2 regions of the Pseudomonas sp. NPDC090592 genome follow, and region 2 is predicted to be linked to the other one. Evidence: riboswitches for the same ligand, from Rfam matches in the RefSeq annotation. Region 2 holds a riboswitch; the other holds the start of a gene.
What was found. Region 2 has a riboswitch for cobalamin ahead of ACIQUI_RS18165 (TonB-dependent receptor). Riboswitches for the same ligand answer to the same signal wherever they lie in the genome.

Region 1: linked by a shared signal. The riboswitch ahead of cobW (cobalamin biosynthesis protein CobW) and the one ahead of ACIQUI_RS18165 (TonB-dependent receptor) in region 2 are both predicted to bind cobalamin.

Annotation. Positions count from the first base shown of each region.
Region 1 is NZ_JBIVXJ010000005.1:135,842-145,328, forward strand. It holds gene cobN (cobaltochelatase subunit CobN) at 1-1,628, opposite strand, end outside; gene cobW (cobalamin biosynthesis protein CobW) at 1,632-2,699, opposite strand; cobalamin riboswitch at 2,799-3,013, opposite strand; gene ACIQUI_RS06135 (glyoxalase superfamily protein) at 3,115-3,492, shown strand; gene ACIQUI_RS06140 (hypothetical protein) at 3,489-3,848, shown strand; gene ACIQUI_RS06145 (branched-chain amino acid aminotransferase) at 4,327-5,346, shown strand; gene ACIQUI_RS06150 (multidrug/biocide efflux PACE transporter) at 5,541-5,969, opposite strand; gene ACIQUI_RS06155 (c-type cytochrome) at 6,141-7,466, opposite strand; gene ACIQUI_RS06160 (GMC family oxidoreductase) at 7,478-9,247, opposite strand; gene ACIQUI_RS06165 (gluconate 2-dehydrogenase subunit 3 family protein) at 9,284-9,487, opposite strand, start outside.
Region 2 is NZ_JBIVXJ010000019.1:114,381-123,867, forward strand. It holds gene ACIQUI_RS18160 (DUF1624 domain-containing protein) at 1-287, opposite strand, end outside; gene ACIQUI_RS18165 (TonB-dependent receptor) at 492-2,618, opposite strand; cobalamin riboswitch at 2,727-2,935, opposite strand; gene ACIQUI_RS18170 (GNAT family N-acetyltransferase) at 3,092-3,661, opposite strand; gene ACIQUI_RS18175 (carboxymuconolactone decarboxylase family protein) at 3,740-4,084, opposite strand; gene lpxO (lipid A hydroxylase LpxO) at 4,205-5,104, opposite strand; gene thpR (RNA 2',3'-cyclic phosphodiesterase) at 5,263-5,808, shown strand; partial or broken gene ACIQUI_RS18190 (sigma factor) at 5,857-6,274, opposite strand; gene ACIQUI_RS18195 (AraC family transcriptional regulator N-terminal domain-containing protein) at 6,353-7,258, opposite strand; gene calA (vanillin reductase) at 7,441-8,493, shown strand; gene ACIQUI_RS18205 (hypothetical protein) at 8,635-9,487, opposite strand, start outside.

The sequences.
Region 1 (9,487 bases), on a different contig from region 2:
GCGGCAAAGGCATGGCGCAGCCAGAAGTGAAACGCCAGGTAGCCGTGCGGCGGCACCAGGTCCGGGTCGTGGTAGACCGCGCTGGGGTCTACCTGATAACCGCGGGCCGGCTGTATGCCGACGAAGGTCAGGCCATAGCGCAGGCCGGCGACCATCAGCCTGCCGCCGCGGTACATCGGGTCCTGCTCGGGTGGCCCCCAGCGTTCCAGCACGGCCTGGCGGTTGGCCTGTGGCAGGCGCTCGAACGCGGCCTGGTAGTCCGCCAGGCTCAGGCTCTGGGCGCAGGGGCGCTGGTCGAGGTGGTCGAGGTCGTTGGTGACGCCGCCAAGCAACTGGTGGATCAGCTGCGTGCCACTGCCCGGCAGACCCGCCAGCGGATAGCCCTCGGCCTGAAGTGCCTTGAGGATGTTCAGCGCGGCAGCGGGCGTGTCCAGGCCGACGCCATTGCCAATGCGGCCATCGCGGGTCGGGTAGTTGGCCAACACCAGGGCCACACGCTTCTGGGCATTGGGCAGGCGCGCCAGCTCGACCCAGCGGCGGGCCAGTTCGGCAACGAAGTCCATGCGTTCGGGGTGGGCGCGGTAGCACACCACATCAGACTGGCTGCGCTCGCTGCGCCAGGCCATGTCCTTGAAACTGACAGGCCGGGTAATGATGCGCCCGTCCAGTTCAGGCAAGGCAATGTGCATCGCCAGGTCACGTGCCCCCAGCCCCTGCTCGCTGGCTTCCCAGCCGGGCTGGTTGTCTTGCGCGCAAATGGCCTGTAGCACCGGGATGTCGCGACGGAACGGGCGCAGGTTGGGCCGCTCGGGGCTGGACAAGGCAAAACCGGTGGTATTGACCAGCACCTCGGCACCGACCTCGTCCAGCCAGGCTTCGACCTGCTCCAGGCAAGCGCTTTCCTTGAGGCTGGCCACGGCAATCGGCAGCGGGTTCAGCCCGGCAGCCTGGAGGCGCTGGCAAAACACATCAATGAACGCAGTGTTGGCCGCCTGCAGGTGCGAGCGGTAGAACAGCAACGGCGCCACCGGGTGTTCGGGATGCCAGTGCGGGTACCAGTCTTCCAGCACGGCACTACCCTTGGCCGGGTGATACACGGCGGTGCGCGGTAAGGGTTGCGGCTCGTCCCAGGCATAATCGCGGCCCAGCCACTGGCTGGCCAGGCAGTTGAACAGGTTGATGGCGTTGGCCTTGCCGCCCTGGCGCAAGTAATGCCAGAGGCGCTCGGCCTGCTCGCCGGTGACGCTGCCCAGGCTGGTCAGTTCCGGGTCCGGGCGGTCATCGCCCGGCACCAGGATCAGTTGCACGCCACGGGCGGCCAGCTCGACCAGCTGCTCGACGCCATAGCGCCAGTAGCCAACGCCACCGTGCAGCGACACCAGGATGACCTTGGCATGGCGCAGCACCTGGTCGACATACAAATCGACCGAGGCGTGGTTCTGCACCTGCATCGGGTTGGCCAGGCGCAGACTGGGGTAGCCTTCGGGCAATTGCTCGGCGGTGTCGGCGAGCAATGCCAGGTGTGAATCGCCGCTGCAGAGAATCACCAGCTCGGCGGGTGTCTGGCCGAGGTCGGCAATGCTGTCATCCGGCACGAAGCCGCCGGGCTGGGTCCGCAGCAGGTGCATGGGTCAGGCGCCCAGGGCCTGGCGCAGGCGCGCTTCCAGCTGGGCAGCGTCCAGGTCCTGGCCAATCAGTACCAGGCGGGTAATGCGCGGCTCGTCGGCGCGCCAGGCGCGGTCGAAGTGCTTGTCAAAACGGGTACCCACGCCTTGTACCAGCAGGCGCATCGGCTTGCCCGGGATGGCGGCGAAACCTTTGGCACGCAGCACGCCGAACTCCACCACCAGCTGCGTCAGGGCGTCGAGCAGCAGGCTTTCGTCGGCCTCTGGCAGGTCGATGGAGATGGAATCGAAGGCGTCGTGGTCATGGTCGTCATGGTCGTCGCCATCGTGGTGCGAGTCGTGATGGGTACGGCGGCCATCGATATGCGCCTCGGACTCGGCGCCCACGCCCAGCAGCACTTCCAGTGGCAGCTTGCCGCTGCTGGCCTCGATCACTTTCACGGCCGGTGGCAGCTCTTCAGCCACTTCGGCACGTACCTTGGCCAGGCCTTCGGCGTCGATCAGGTCGGCCTTGTTCAGCACCACCAGGTCGGCGCTGGCCAGTTGGTCGGCGAACAGTTCGTGCAGCGGCGATTCGTGGTCCAGGTTAGGGTCCAGCTTGCGCTGGGCATCGACCTGGTCCGGGTAGGCGGCAAAGGTGCCAGCGGCCACGGCCGGGCTGTCGACCACGGTGATCACTGCATCGACGGTGCAGGCATTGCGGATTTCCGGCCACTGGAAGGCTTGCACCAGTGGTTTGGGCAGCGCCAGGCCGCTGGTTTCGATCAGGATATGGTCCAGGTCGCCACGGCGTGCCACCAACTCACGCATGACCGGGAAGAACTCTTCCTGCACGGTGCAGCACAGGCAGCCATTGGCCAGCTCGTAGACGCGGCCACTGGCCTCTTCTTCAGTGCAACCGATGCTGCACTGCTTGAGGATTTCGCCATCGATACCCAGTTCGCCGAATTCGTTGACGATGACCGCAATGCGGCGGCCCTGGGCGTTGTCGAGCATGTGGCGCAGCAAGGTGGTCTTGCCCGAGCCGAGGAAGCCGGTGACGATAGTGACGGGAAGCTTGGCCAGTGTTTTCATGTCGCATTGCCCTTGGCAGTATGGCGCGGGCATGCAGGACGACAGCCGCGGGCCAGGCCGGCCGGGCGTGTTCGCCACCGGATCACCCCGCCCGGTTGAAAGTCGAAAACGTTGCGAGGCAGGTCTCCTGGCTTGCACCGTTCCATTTGCCCTTTATAAAGCAGGCTGTGGCGGGATGACGCCTTCCCGCGCGCGTGCGCAGTGGCTGTGTCGATCCGTTGTCGGTGCTTACAGTTGCGGGGGCAGCCGCGGCATGTACCGCGTTCCCGTCTTAGCTTCGGCCTGGCCGAAGAACCTCGAAGTGGCAAGGCTACGCAGTGGCTGGCGGGTGGTCAACCGTTGCGGCTGGCTGGCTGACCACAAGGCGCGCAACTGCGCTACAGTGACACCCTCACCCACGGCCACGGACGCCCCCATGCACCTCGCCCCCGCCATACCCGTACTGCGCATTTTCTCGGTCGACAAGGCCCGCGAGTTCTACCTCGACTTCCTCGGTTTCAGCGTCGACTGGGAGCACCGTTTCAGCCCCGACCTGCCGTTGTACCTGCAGATTCACCGGGACGGCCTGATCCTGCACCTGTCCGAGCACCATGGTGATGCTTGCCCCGGTTCCACGGTATTCGCCCGCATCGACGACCTGCGCGCACTGGAGCGCGAACTGCAGGCCAAACGGTATGGCTATGCCCGGCCAGAGGCAGAGCGACTGGACTGGGGATTGCAGATGCAGGTGCACGACCCGTTCGGCAACCGCTTGCGCTTTTGCCAGCAGATCGATGACGAGGCCAACCCTTGAAGGCCATGGGCAAACGCGAAATGGCCAGGCTGGAGCGAGAGCTGGTCGCATGCCTGACCGAAGCCTGCGAAACCGCCAAGGCAGAGATCGTCGGTTTCAGTTGGCTGACCCATCGGCTTGATCCTGAGGATTTTCCGGCCAGCCTGCGCATTACCTGGGTATTCGAGCAAGAAGCCGACAAGGCGGCTGCGGTCGCGGGTGACGCCAAGGTGCGCATGCTGGCACTGACGGAGGTGGCGTTGGAGCAGGCTGGGATACAGCTAGACCATCCAGCGTGGCATGTGCGGTTTGACAGTGAACAAGCCTGCCAGCAGAGCCACGGTGGGGACTGGGGCAAGCGCTTGAAGGGGCGCTGAGCGTAGGGCGAAACATTTGCTGCGCCCATGAGATCGAGCGCCGCCCGCGCGGCGCTTCGCGGGGCAAGCCCGCTCCCACATTTGTTGCAACGTGCCCATGCCTGTGGGATCGGCGTTGTCCGCCTTGGCGCATGTCTTGAGACAGGTGGGGCGGCGGCAGCGCCCACCGGGAAATCGAGTCGAGCCAACGAAGCTGACAACCATGGCCTGACAGGTTTGGCACGTTGCAACAAATGTGGGAGCGGGCTTGCCCCGCGAAGCGCCGCGCGGGCGGCGCTCGATCTCATAGGCGCTGCAAATCTTTCGCCAAACACCTCCCAGCCCCCCTGCACTACCCGCGCCAGCCCCCAAGCAATGCATTGCAGGCTATCAATTCGTGACTGGCCGTTCCCGATCTGCCACGGATGTATTATGGTGGCGTGGTGCGCATATAACAGCAGCCCGAGCGATCGGGCACTTGCAAGACAATGAGGGTGTCATGAGCAACGAAAGCATTAACTGGGACAAGCTGGGTTTCGACTACATCAAGACCGACAAACGCTACCTGTCCGTATGGCGCAATGGCGAGTGGGACAAGGGCACCCTGACCGAAGACAACGTCCTGCACATCAGTGAAGGCTCCACTGCCCTGCACTATGGCCAGCAGTGCTTCGAAGGCCTGAAGGCCTACCGCTGCAAGGACGGCTCGATCAACCTGTTCCGCCCGGACCAGAACGCTGCCCGCATGGCACGCAGCTGCGCCCGCCTGCTGATGCCGCAGGTGCCGACCGATGTGTTCATCGAAGCGTGCAAGCAAGTGGTCAAGGCCAACGAAAAGTTCGTGCCACCGCACGGCAAAGGCGCCCTCTACCTGCGCCCGTTCGTGATCGGCACCGGTGACAACATTGGCGTGCGCACCGCCCCCGAGTTCATCTTCTCGGTATTCGCCATCCCGGTTGGCTCGTACTTCAAGGGCGGCATGAAGCCGCACAACTTCCAGATCTCCAGCTTCGACCGTGCCGCCCCACAAGGCACCGGCGCGGCCAAGGTCGGTGGCAACTACGCCGCCAGCCTGCAGCCGGGCGCTGAAGCGAAGAAAGCCAACTTCGCCGACGCCATCTACCTCGACCCGCTGACCCACACCAAGATCGAGGAAGTGGGTTCGGCCAACTTCTTCGGCATTACCGCCAACAACGAGTTCGTCACGCCGAAATCGGCATCGGTACTGCCAGGCATTACCCGCCTGTCGCTGATGGAACTGGCGCAATCGCGCCTGGGCCTGACCGTGATCGAAGGTGACGTGGAAATCAACAAGCTGGACCGCTTCATCGAAGCAGGCGCTTGCGGTACCGCGGCGGTGATCACCCCGATCGGTGGTATCGAGTACAACGGCAAGCTGCACGTGTTCCACGACCTGGAAAAGGTCGGCCCGGTTACCCAAAAGCTCTATAACGAGCTGACCGGTATCCAGAGCGGCGATGTCGAAGCACCGGCAGGCTGGATCGTCAAGGTCGCCTGAGGGGCCTTGGCGGTATGAAAGCGGGGCATGCCAGCAATGGCATGCCCCGTTTTTTTGACATTCACGACCCTGTGGGAGCGGGTTCACCCGCGAAGCAGCCGCCGCGGTAGGGTGGCACCGGCTGCACCGGTGTTCGCGGGCAAGCCCGCTCCCACAGAGACCGCGCGTGCATTCGTACTCGCGAGAGCGCCAACTTATGCCAGGCGGCGCTGCATCAGCAAGTGCCGGGCTTTGTCGAACGCCCAGTTGTACAGCACGGTGTAGGGCAGGATGACCACGAAGAAGCCCAGTTCGACCATGAACGCCTGCAGCAGCGAGATATCCAGCATCCACGCCGCCACCGGCAGGCACCACACCACCAGCCCGGCCTCGAAGCCCAAACCGTGCACAAAACGCGCACTGGCTTTCCAGTGGATGCGTTCGGTTTGCACCCAGCGATCGACCAGCGCGTTGTAGACCATGTTCCACAGCATGGCGATTACCGACAGGGTCACTGCCAGTGCGCCTGCCGTCGCCAGCGACTTGCCCATCACCCAGGACAACAGCGGTGCGCACAGCAGCACGGCGAACAGTTCGTAGCCCACGGCGTGTACCAGGCGTTCGGTGAAGGAGACCGTTTTCATTGCAAATTCCATCCATTGCGTAAGTCGTGCCCCTATTTTCTTTGACGAAACCGATACTCACCACATAGCTACCATCGGTTTTATCAATAGAATGCGCTACTTACATCCCTCAGGCTTCTAGCACCATCCTTGGCAAAGAAAGCCGAGGTTACTTGCAACTGTGCCTCGGCACTAAGGGTGAGCGTGCAGCTCTGCACGCACGCTGCGCACTTGCTCCGCCGTCACAGTCGAGGCCTGGTTCGACCAGCCCTGGCGCAGGAAGGTTGCCAGTTCGGCCACTTCGGCATCGTTCATGCGCTCGGCAAAGCCGGGCATCGGCAGCACCGAAGGCGCACGCTCGGTCGACGGCGTCGCCGCGCCGGCGAGGATCACGTGCAACAACGCATCGGCATTGGCCGCATTGACCACCGAAGCGCCGTCCAGACGCGGGAATACGCGCTCTGCACCCTGACCGGAAACAAAGTGGCAGGCCCCGCAGTTGTCGATGTACAGCCGCTCCCCCAGCGTCAGGCCCTTGGCCGCGGTCAGCTTGGCGGTGGTCGCCGCGCTGCGGTCGGCCTGCTGTTGGTACGCAGGGCCATTGGCAGGTGTCAGCGATTTCAGGTATGCGGCCATGGCCTGCAGGTCTGCATCGCTCATGTGCGAGGTGCTGTTGGCGATCACGTCGGTCATCTCGCCAGCCACCGAGGCCTTGGCGTTACGGCCGCTGCCCAGGTATTCGACCAGCTCTTCCTCGCTCCAGTGCGGCATGCCGCGCAGGGCCGGGACGTTCCAGCCGTTCAGCTCGGCACCGGTAAGGTAGCCGCTGGCCGAATCGTCCAGGCCCTTCTCCTGCATGGTCAGAGCGCGAGGGGTGTGGCACGAGCCGCAGTGGCCCAAGCCTTGGACGAGGTAAGCACCACGGCTGATCTGAGCATCACCGCCAACGACCGCAGCAGTTGCCTCGGGCCCCGGCGAGAAGATCGCGCGCCAGTAGGCCAGCGGCATGCGAAGCGACAGCGGCCACGGAATGTCGTTGGCCTTGTTCGGCTGCTCGACCGATGCCACGCCCCGCATGAAGTAGGCATACAGCGCCTGGGTGTCTTCATCGCTGACCTTTGCATAGGACGGGAACGGCATCGCCGGGTACAGCGCGCTGCCGTCATGGCCAATACCACGACGTACCGCGCGCTCGAACTCGCCATAGGTCCAGTTGCCGATGCCGGTGTTCTTGTCCGGCGTGATGTTGGTGGAGTAGATGGTGCCGATCGGCGAGGCGATGCCCAGCCCGCCGGCGAACGGCTTACCGCCATCATGGCTGGTGTGGCAGGCCACGCAGTCACCAGCACGGGCCAGGTAGGCACCTTTCTCGATCAGCGCCGGGGTCACGGCCTGGGTCAACTGCGCGGAGGCGTCACCGGAGCGGTTGAGCAGGCCGGCGACGATCCACGCCAGCACGGCGGCCATTACGGCGACACCCAGCACGATCGACAGGATGGAACGGGATTTGATGGTCATGTTCTCGTTCCTCACGCCTGCACCAGCGGGCCAGGGTTCTTCAGGTACTGGTCCTTGATGGCCTGGGCCGCGAACAAGGTCAGGGCGCCGATCATGGAAGTCGGGTTGGCCTGGAAGTTCTGCGGGAAGGCGTTGCCGCCCGGCACGAACACGTTGTGCACGTCCCAGCTCTGCAGGTAGCGGTTGAGTGCGCTGGTTTCCGGCGAGTCACCCATGATTGCGCCACCGACGTTGTGGGTGGACACGTACTTGGTGATATCCCAGTGCGAGTCCATGCCCAGGAAGCTTTCGCTGTAGCTGTCTGGGTTCAGTTCCCTGGTGATGTCCAGCACGATCTTGCGCAGGTGCTGCTGCAGCTTGAGTTCGTTCTCCTTCCAGTCGAAGGTAATGCGCAGCAGCGGCTGGCCCCACGGGTCCTTGTAGGTCGGGTCGAGGTCGACGTAGTGGTCGCGGTACGACATGCAGCCGGTGGAGATGCTGATCTTCATCGAATGGCCGTACCAGTCCTGCATGCCTTCCTTCCAGCCCTGGCCCCACTCCGGCGTGCCGGATGGCAGCGCGGTGCCGATCGGCGTACCAGTGGCTTGCGAGCTGTGGATCTTGGCGCCGCCGATGAAGCCCAGGGACGGGCCGTCGAAGTTGCCCGGGGAAACGTCGTTGAACATCTGCCCGGTGGCACCGGCGGTGGCGAACGGGTTGAAGTGCTTGTCCTTGAAGAACAGCGTGGCGCCGCCGTTGCTGAGGAACGCGTAGTTGCGGCCGATGGTGCCCTTGCGGGTGACCGGGTTGTACGGCTGGCCGATGCCCGACAGCAGCATCAGGCGCACGTTGACGAACTGGAACGCCGCCAGCACGACGATCCTGGCCGGCTGGAACACCTCGTTGCCCTGGGCATCGACGTAGGTGATGCCCTTGGCGGTCTTGCCGTCCGGGTGCAGTTCCACACGCAGGACGTTGGCGTTGACCCGGTAGTCAAAGTTGTCCATGCGCTTGAGCGCGTCCATCACCGCCGTCTGCGGCGAGGCCTTGGAGTAGTTCAGGCACGGGTACTTGCTGCAGTACCCACAGTAGTTGCAGGGCGCGATCTGGTTGCCGTAGGGGTTCTTCCAGGCCCGCGACACGTTGGCCGAGGGGTTGGGGAACGGGTGGTAACCCAGCTTGCGCGCGGCGTCGGCGAACATTTTATTGTTCAGCGTATCTTCCAGCGCGGGCAGCGGGTACGGGTTGGAGCGCGGGCCTTCGAACGGGTCGCCGCCTACCAGGATCTGGCCGTTGAGGTTGCCGGTGTTGCCCGACAGGCCGCAGATTTTGTCGAACTTGTCGAGGTACGGCTCGATCTCGTCCCAGGTGAACGGGAAGTCACCGATGGTCATGTCGCTTTGCAGGATGCCCGGGGCATAGGCCTGGTCGGCGTAGGTCTTGAGCTTGATGTCGGTCGGCGTCGGGCGGATCAGCACGCCGGTCCAGTGCAGGCCCGAGCCACCGACGCCAGTGCCGGGCACGAAGGCGCCCCACTGGCGGGTCGGCAAGGCGGTGCCGTTGAGGTTGTGGCGCACGGTGAGCGCGCCGTCCTTGGGCGTGACCATGATCTTGTTGCGCACGCCGTAGGCGTACTGGTCAGCCGGCTTGGGGTAGGCGAAATCGGCGTTGGTGCGGTCTTCACCGCGCTCGAAAGCGCGCACTTTCAAGCCTGCCTGGGCAAGCTCGATGCTCATCAGCGAGCCGGCCCAGCCCAGGCCGACGACGGCGACGTCGACTTCGTCATTGGTAATGTGTGCCATAAAAAACCTTGAATGCTGTAACTCGAAGCGAAGGGATCAACCGCGTTGGCCGGTCAGGCTGACCGGGCCGAGGGGGTACGGGACGTTGTGTTGGGCGACCCATTCCAGGTAGCTGGCCCGGGCACCGGGAAAGCCAATGGCAATCCACGCCTTCATGCCCTTGTTGCCGCCGTAGATCGGGTCGGCCAGCCAGCCCTGGCGGCTGTGGTTGAGCAGTTCGCCGAAGAACAGCTTGGCCTT
Region 2 (9,487 bases):
AGGAACGCCGAAACGTCGCCACGGCCCTGGTACTTCTCGCCGTACAGCCAGGCCGACAGGCCGGTCAGCAGGACGAACACCGGTGCGCACAGGTGGGCCAGGGTGCGGCTGACGAACAGCGACGGCTCGGTGGTGTCGATGCTCATCGGGTCGCTGACCTGGCGGTGCAGGAAGAACGTTTCGCGGACGTGGTCCAGAAGCATGAACAGGATCACCAGGCCGCGCAGGGCGTCGATGCTCTGCAGGCGTTGGGTGAGCAGGGTGGGGGTGGCGCTGGCGCTTGTCATGGAGGGTCGCTGATAAGAATGGATGTCAAGTGAAACGTTATCTTATAACTAATTGGTTATCTGTTGGTAGAGGTTTTTGTGTTGCGGGAGCGGGCCTCTTCGCGGGCACGCCCGCTCCCACAGGTACACCACGGCTTTCAATGGCTGCGATATCCCTGTGGGAGCGGGCGAGCCCGCGAAGAGGCCAGTGCAGGCGAGCTCAGATCAGAAGCTGTAGTCCACCGTCGCAAAGTACGACCGAGGCATCCCCATCAACCACTGCTGCCCACTGAACGCCGACTGCACATACTCACGGTCGAACAGGTTGTTCAACTGCAACCCCAGCCGCACATCCGGCAACACCTGCCAGGCAACATTGGCATCCACCACGGTGTACCCGGGCGCGCTCTGGGTATTGGCAGTGTCGGCAAAACGCTCATCCACATAACGGGCACCAATCCCGGCCTGCACCTGCTGCCCAAAGCCTTTGCTCAGCCACAGGTTGGCAGTGCGCCGTGGCACATTGGCCGGCCGGTTGCCCGCGCGGTCCTGCGCCACGCCGCCGACCATTTCGTCGAAGTTGTCATACCGGGCGCGCACCAGCGATGCGTTGGCCGACACCTGCCATTGGTGTGGCAACGCCAGTTCCAGGGTCGCCTCAAGGCCGTCGGAGGTCTGCTGCCCAGCCTGCTGTTTTTCGTGGGTGAGCGGGTCGTCCACCAACAGCTTCTTCTTGACGATGTGGTAGGCCGCCAACGTCCATTCCCCACGGCCTTCCCAGAAGCGTTGCTTCACGCCTGCCTCGGTCTGCTTCGCTTCGGTCAGGTCGTAGTGCATCTGGCTCGGGCTGAGGCTGATGAGGTTGTTCACCCCTTCCTCGCTGGTGGAGTACTGGCCGTACAGCGACAGGTCGTCGCTAAGCGCATACACCAGCCCGACGCGCCAGTTGCCGCCTTGCAGGCTGTGGTCGCTGCGGCTGCCATCGACCAGATTGTCGCGGTCGATGTGGTTCTGGTCGCGGCGCACGCCTGTGACCAACGACAGCTTGTCGCTCAGCTGCAGGTGGTTCTCGGCGAACAAGGCGAAGGTGTGGGTGGTAGACAAGGTTTGCGGGCGCAGTGGCGAGGCACTGTGGAACCAGCCGGGTTGCGGTTGCCACGGGTCGATGTAGTCGCCGCCCACGTCGTTGTAGGGTGCGTTGCTGTCCACGTTGAAACGCACCTTGTTGTACTCGGCGCCGACCACGGTCTTGCTGGCCAGGCCGAACAGCGTGTGGTCGAAAGTGAAGGTCTGGCGGTCGCCGAACTGTTCCTGGTTGTGCTTGATTTCCAGGTAGCTGCCGCGCAGCAACTGCTGGCGCTCGGCGTCCCAGTCATAGTTCTCGGCGTTGCGCCAGTGGCGGCGGCTCTTGATGTAGTACAGCTGGTTGCTGGCGCTGAGGTGGTCGTTCAGCGTCCAGTCGGTGTTCAGCCGGGTCCACTCATCGACGTAGTGCTGCACGTCGTTCTGCACGTTGTAGTTTTTCTTGCGCAGGCTGCTGCGGTAGTGGCCGTCGATCAGCGGGGTGCCGTAGTAGTTGGCCGGGTCCGCATCGCCACGGTCGTGGGCCAGTGTGAAACTGAGGTTGTCACTGGCATCGAAGCGCAGCGCGGCGCTCACGGCCAGGCTGCGCGAAGGGGTGCGGTCGACCCAGCCGTTACCCGCCTGCTGGTTCAGGGTCAGGCGGTAGCTAAGGCGCTCGCTGAGGCTACCGCCGCTGTCCAGGCCCAGCTGCTGGCGGTCCCACGAGCCGTAGCCCAGGCGCAGGTGGTTACGCACTTCACCCGTTAACGGTTTTTTCGGGATTACGTTGACCACCGCACCGGTGGCGCCTTCGCCATGCAGCACCGAAGCCGGACCGCGAATGACATCGATGCGCTCGACCATCCACGGGTCGACCGGGAAGGTCTGGGTGCCGGCGCCGGTGTACAGGCGTGCGCCGTCGAACAGCGTCATCACCGAGCTGTGCCCGGCAAAACCGCGCGCAGAGAGGCCTGTGCCGCCGTCGCCCGGGGAGCCGACAAAGGTGATGCCCGGCGAGCGGGTTACTGCATCCTGCACCGTGAGGTTGTTGCGTTGCTGGATCTGTTCGGCGCTGATGCTGCTGGTACTGGCTGGCGTTTCCAGGGCACTCAGGCCGAGACGCGAACCGGCCTGGGTTGGCGTGGCCAGGTCGATGCCCTGGTTGTCGAGGGTGTCAGTAATGGCCGTGGAGGGCAGGGCCAGGGGCTGCGGGGTCTGGTCTTCAGCCAAGGCTGGCAGGGCGACGGCCAGGCAGGCCGCCAGGGGGTGAAGCTTGAACATACGGGACATGTCGTTCCATTGCTGCAGGAATGAATGGATCCCGGTGGAAAACACGCAAAGGCGTACCGTACAGGCAAGCGCGTGCACGGATACCGGCCTGCGCCCGCCCACCGCGGGTTGCCAAGTGGAGCTTCAGGCCGGTCTCCGGGCTTGCGAGGGGCATGAAACCTTCACCTTCCCATGCACGTGCACAGTGGTATCTCGAAGGGTTCGCTCGCTTACCGTTGCGGGGGCAGCGCCGGACTTGTCGTGGGCAACACGACGCACCGGCTTCCCGTTTCACCTTGCGCACGGCGGCGCAGGGCACCTGAAACTGGCGCGCATCAGACCATTGAAACAGTGGGGCGTCAAATACGCAGTAGAGCAGGCCAGGCCCTTTCGCGGGCTTGCCCGCTCCCACAGGTACTGCACAGACTTCGAAATCTGTGCAGTACCTGTGGGAGCGGGCAAGCCCGCGAAGAGGCCGAACCTGCCTTGGAGGGTTAGCGCCCGCGCCGCCGCGACACCCGCGCTTCGATATTCTTGCGCCCGATCAGCAGCGGTGGTTTCTCCACCACCGGCTCATCCGCCAGCCATTTGTACATCACCAGGCAGTCCACCAGCCCCAGGCGCGCATGACGATAGGCCCTGGGCAAGCGGCCGACCGTCTCGAAGCCCAGCTTGTGCCACAGTGCCACCGCCACTTCATTGCTGGCCACCACCGAGTTGAACTGCAGGGCCAGAAAGCCCTCCTGGCGTGCCAGCTTTTGCGAGTGCTCGCACATCAGCCGCGCCACGCCTCGGCCACGTGCCTGTTGGCAGACCATGTAGCCGCAATTGCCCACATGCGCACCAGGCCCGGCGGCATTGGCCTTGAGGTAATACGAACCCAGCAACTCGCCATCCTCTTCGGCCACCAGCGTGTGCAAAGGCAGCTCCAGCCACAACTGGCGCGCTTGTTCGAAGGTCAGGGCGGGGTCGTACGCGTAGGTTTCGCGGGCCTGGACGACGCCCTGGAAGGTGGGCCAGAAGCGTTCGAAGTCTTCGGGCGCCATGTGACGGATATGGATCATGCGGGTTCCTGCAAGGGCTGGGCCGCCCAGTCTGTGGTGCACGGCGCCGTCGCGCAAGGGCGGCGACGCCGTTTGTGCTCAGCCGTTGGCCTTGCCCACAGCGTCCATGGCCCGTGCCGAGTAGACCAGCGCGGCACCGGCGTTCATCGCCACCGCCACACCGAGTGCCTCGGCAATTTCCTCGCGGCTGGCGCCGTGTTTCACCGCCTGCTGCGAATGCACGGCGATGCAGCCGTCGCAGCGGGTGGTCACGGCAACTGCCAGTGAGATCAGCTCACGGGTCTTGGCGTCCAGGTGGTTGGTCTTGGCCCCTGCACCGCTGGCAGTCATGTAGCCGGCAACGGTGTCGGGGGAGAGTTGCTTGAGATCGCCGATGCCGGCCATCAACTGCTTACGGTAGGCGTCCCAGTCCATCATGCTCATCGTCTTCACCTTGGGGGGGTTGCGAGTGGAGCTTTCAGGCTAGTCGAAGCGCGGGACGTGTGAGGCTTGTACTTTGGTGGGTGTACGCAGGCCAATGGTACAAGGGCCTGCATTGGTCGGTCAGATATAGATGAACACCAGCACCAACGCTGCAACCACCGCCCACTTTTCCAGGTAGTAGCGCATGCGGTTGCGCTTTTTCATCGCTTTGCCACGCTCGCGGATCTTGTAGATGCGGGTGAACAGGCGGTTGATACCGCCGGTCTTGTCGCCGGCATCGTTAGGCGCGGCAGCGGCGGCCATGACGTTGCGGCTGAACCAGCGGTTGAAGGCGGTTGCCCAGCGGTACTTGAGCGGGCGCTCGACGTCACAGAACAGGATGATGCGGTTGTGTTCGGTGGTGTTGGCGGCGTAGTGGATGTAGGTTTCGTCGAAGATCACACCCTCGCCATCGCGCCACGAATACTTCTCGCCGTCCACGTCGATGTAGCAACCGTCGTCGTTTGGCGTGTCCAGGCCCAGGTGATAACGATACGAGCCGGCATAGGGGTCGCGGTGACGTACCAGCTTGGCGCCCGGTGGCAGGGTGGCGAACATGGCGGCCTTGACCGTGCCGATGCCTTGCAGCAGTTCGGTGGTGCGTGGGCACAGGGCCATCGCCGACGGGTGGCTTTCGCCGTACCATTTCAGGTAGAAGCGCTTCCAGCCGGTCTTGAAGAACGAGTTGAAACCGACGTCGTCATAGTTGTCGGACTTCTTGATTTCGCCCACGTTCAGCAGTTGGCGGCCTTCCTCGCGGATTTCCTGCCAGTGGTCCTGCAGCGGCTTCAGTTCAGGGAAGGCCTCGACCGGCAGGTAAGGCTTGGCCGGGAGCCTGGAAAACAGGTACAGGAAGCTGTTGACCGGGGCCAGGAAGCTGGAGTGGTCACCCAGCTGGCGGGACAGCTTGTGACGAACCCGACCGCGTAGGTGAACATAGGCGATCGAGAGGGCGAAAATAAGTACGAGTGCAATTTTCATGGACGTTTACTTGTCGAAAAATGGCCATGCGCCATGGCATAAGCCCGCCAGCATAAACAATCGTGGGGGTACTTTGTACTTATTGTTACGAAACGGTGGGGCGACATTGGTGTAATGCCCTACAGTCATGCGCAAACGTTTCATGTCAGGGAAATTGTATGGTTCAGGATACTCGCCCCAGCGGTAGCCCGTTCAAACGGCTGTTCTTCGCCTTGCCGGTCAGCGATGCCCAGCGGCGTGCCCTGGCCCAGTGGCGACGGGGCCTGAACCTGCGCAGCGGCAAACCGGTGCCGGCGGCCAACTTCCATGTCACGCTGCTGTTCCTTGGCGATGTGGATGCTGCCCAGCTACCGGCGATCTGCGCGGCGGTCGACCAATTGGCACTGCCGGCCACGGCACCAAGGCTGTTGCTCGACCGTTTGCAGGTGTGGCAGCGGGCCAGCGCCCTGGTGCTGGAGGCACAACAGGTGCCGCCGGCCCTGTTGCAGCTGGTTTACGGGTTGCAGCAGGCATTGCTGCCGTTGGGGGTGGAGGCGGCCAACCGTGAGTATCGGCCGCATCTGACGCTGTCCAGGGATTACCGCGGGCAACCGCCCGAGGCCACTAGCGCGCCGGACTTCTACCTCACTGTGCGCCACTTCACGCTCTACGAGTCGCGCAAGGGCGCTTACTGGCCCTTGGCGCAGTGGCCACTGGCAGACTGACCGTCAGAATGCCGGGGTGTACTTGACCGTCAGCATGAAGTTGCGTGGGTCGCCATAGTTGTTGCTCCCATCGAGCTGGCTATACAGGAAGGCGGCTTTGACGATTGCTGGCAAGCCGTCCAGTGCCTGATCGATGGCCACCAGTGCCTCGATCAGCAGCAGTTGCTCCTCTGCCGAGGGCGCTACGGCCTCTGGCAGCCGCGCCAGGTGTTCCAGATAGGCTTGCTCCAGCTGGCGGCGGCGATAGCGGTCGAAGATCAGCCGGCGAGCGATGATGGTGAGGTAGGCGCGCGGCTGCTGAATGCTGTCTGGGTCGACACGCGCACCGAGCATCTGGCAGAACGTTTCGGCGGCAGTGTCCTCGGCGTCGGCGTGGTTGCGCAGGCGTTTGTGGATGTGCTGGAGCAACCAGCGATGGTGGTCGCTGAAGAAAAAAGCCCAGTTTACGGCTCGATATGCTGTCCAACGCCTGGCTTCCGGTTGTGAGTGTGAATCGTTCTCAATGGTAGCCGGGTCGTCTGATTCCCTGCAACGGGCCACCCAATTAAACCGGCAGGCTCTGATACGGCAGTTCATCCCCCGGGCTGCGCTCGAACTGGCGCTTGTACTCGCGGCTGAACTGCGATGTGCTCTGGTAGCCCACCCGGTGTGCCGCCTGTGCCACCCCCAGGCCTTCGCCGATCAGCATCTGCTGCGCCTTCAGTAGCCGCAAGCGCTTGAGGTACTGCATCGGCGCCATGTCGGTGCAGCGCTTGAAGTGCTCATGAAAGGTCGAAACGCTCATGTTGGCCCGTGCGGCCAGTGCTTCAACGCTCAGCGGCTCGGCGTAGTGCTCACGCAGGTGGGCGAGGGCAGCGCCGATACGGGCGAAGTGCCCCTGTTGCTCCACCAGTGCCAGCAATACACCGGCCTGCGGGCCGCGTAGCGCGGTATACAGCACCTCGCGTACACGCGCCGGGCCCAGCACCTTGGCGTCCAGCGGGTGCTGCAAGCACTGCAGCAGCCGTTCAACGCTGTCGCGCATGGGGGCATCCAGTGCTGCCGAGGTCATCGACTGCGGTGTTTGTGCCTGCACTGCAGCTTCTGGCGCCAGGTCCATGCTCTGCACCAGTTCAGCCAGCACGCCACGGTCGATGTCAACTGCCACGCCCAGCAATGGCGCGTCAGGAGTGGCGAAGGTTTCGCACATGAATGGCACCGACAAGGCCTGCACCAGGTAATGCCCGGCGCCGTATTCCAGGGTGCGCGGCCCCAGGCGCGCCAGTTTGCTGCCCTGGGCCAGGATCATCAGGCTGGGCTCGTAGATCTGCGGGCTGCTGGCTACATAGTGGTCCCAGCTCAGCACCTGCACCTGGGGCAGGTGCGTGGGGACGAAGCCTGGGCGCGTGGCGAGGCTGCGGATTAGCGCGCAAAGCGGCGCATTGGCGTCGACGTGGCGGGTCAGTTGCATGGTGAACCAGGTGGCAGAGAATCAGACAGCTTAATCATCGCAGATTGGCGGCCGGGTGCCAGGCGCTGGGTGGCATGTTCGGAGAATCAGGCATGGATGCCGGAGAATCAGCCGTGGGCGTAACGCGGTTGGGCGCGCAGAATGCGCCGCCTGAATCGTTTCACTTCACAGCGAGGCCCTGCATGTACACCGCGATCGGTTACGCCGCCCAAACCCCCACCAGCCCCTTGGCCCCCATGACCTTCGAGCGCCGCAGCCCGCGCCCGGACGATGTCGCCATCGAGATCCTCTACTGCGGCGTGTGCCACTCCGACATCCACCAGGCACGTAACGAATGGGGCATTGCCGTGTATCCGCTGATGCCTGGCCACGAGATCATCGGCCGGGTCACGGCGGTGGGCGACCAGGTCACCGGGCACAAGGTCGGTGACCTGGTCGGTGTCGGCTGCATGGTCGATTCGTGCCGCCACTGCGAGGCCTGCGCCAAGGACCTGGAGCAGTACTGCCTGGAAGGCCCGACCATGACCTACGCCACCCCGGACCGGGTCGACGGCAGCAACACCATGGGCGGTTACTCCAGCAGCATCGTGGTCAGCGAGCACTTCGTGCTGCGCATCCCGGCCGGCATGGACCTGCCCAGCGCCGCGCCTATCCTGTGCGCCGGCATTACCACCTATTCGCCGCTCAAGCACCATGGTGTGGGCCCGGGCCACAAGGTCGGCATCCTCGGCATGGGCGGCCTGGGCCACATGGGCATCAAGCTGGCCAAGGCCTTGGGTGCCGAAGTGACCTTGTTCACCCGTTCGCAGGCCAAGGCCGAGGAAGCCCGTCGCCAGGGGGCTGACCATGTGATCGTGTCCACCGATGCCGAACAGATGCGTGCTGCTGCCGGCCGATTCGATTTCCTGCTCGACACCATCCCGGTGCAGCACGACCTCAACCCGTACCTGGAAACGCTGAAGTTCGATGGCGTGCACATCCTGGTCGGCCTGATCGAACCGATCGACCCGCCAGTGCATGCGGCCAACCTGCTGATGAAGCGCCGGGTGCTGGCGGGGTCGTTGATCGGGGGCATTGCCGAGACCCAGGAAGTGCTGGACTTCTGTGCCGAGCACGGCATCCGTTGCGATATCGAACTGCTGGACATTCGCAATATCAACCAGGCGTATGAGCGGATGATTGCCGGTGATGTGAAGTACCGGTTCGTGATCGACATGGCCACGCTTCAGGGCTGATTGATCGGTTGCCTGTACCGGCCTCTTCGCGGGCTTGCCCGCTCCCACAGTTACTGCACCGCTTTCGAAGTTGCTGCGGCCCCTGTGGGAGCGGGCAAGCCCGCGAAGAGGCCGGTACAGACAGCAAAGTTGCTGGACCTTTTACCAGGCCATCGCCTTGTCCCAGCCCTTCCAGAACAACCACCGCCGCACTTCGCCATGCGCCCCGCTGCCAATCTGCCACTCAGGCCGCCCGCTCCCCAGTGCAATCACCGACACGACCCCTGCATGGCTCGCCGCTACCAGCGTTTGCCCATCGGCGCTGATGTCCATGGCACTGATGGTCGACCCCAGGTAATGCTGCCAATGCTCGGTGCCGTCCTCGCCAAACGCCCTCAGGTAGCCGTAGGCGTCACCCACGATGTACTCGCCATCGCGCGCCACACCGGCATACACCCGTGCGCCATCCTGCACCAGCGGAGTACGCGGGTCCTGGCTGTAGTAGTCGGTGTACAACCCGGGCAAGTCCGCCACGCTTACCGCCAGCGTGGCCCCGCCGTAGAAGTGGCAGGCATTGAGGATCAATTGGTCACCGGCACTGTTGAACAGCGCAAAGTGGGGGTACTCGCTGCCGGGACCGATTTCAGCCACAAGCCTGTACTGGTCGTCCAGTACCAGGTGCCGGCTGCCTTGCTCACCCACCACGATCAGGCAGCCGTCCGCCGACACTGCACCATGCTCCATGCTCAGCCCCAGGCTGATGTCTTCCGGCTCGGTACCTTCGGCCAGCTCATCCAGTACCCGCGTTTGATGCGGCAGAAGGCGAATTGCGCCCTCGGCGGTCAGTACGAAAATACCTTCGGCGCTCACCAGCAACACCCGCTGGCCGTCCGGGAAGGGGATCAGCGCGGTCGGCGGGGGCGGCAGGTCGAATGGCTCGAACGGGTACCCCGCTGGCAACCCTTCCAACCCGGTGGGCCAGGCCAGGCGCTGCACCTGCGGGCCGCCCCAGCCA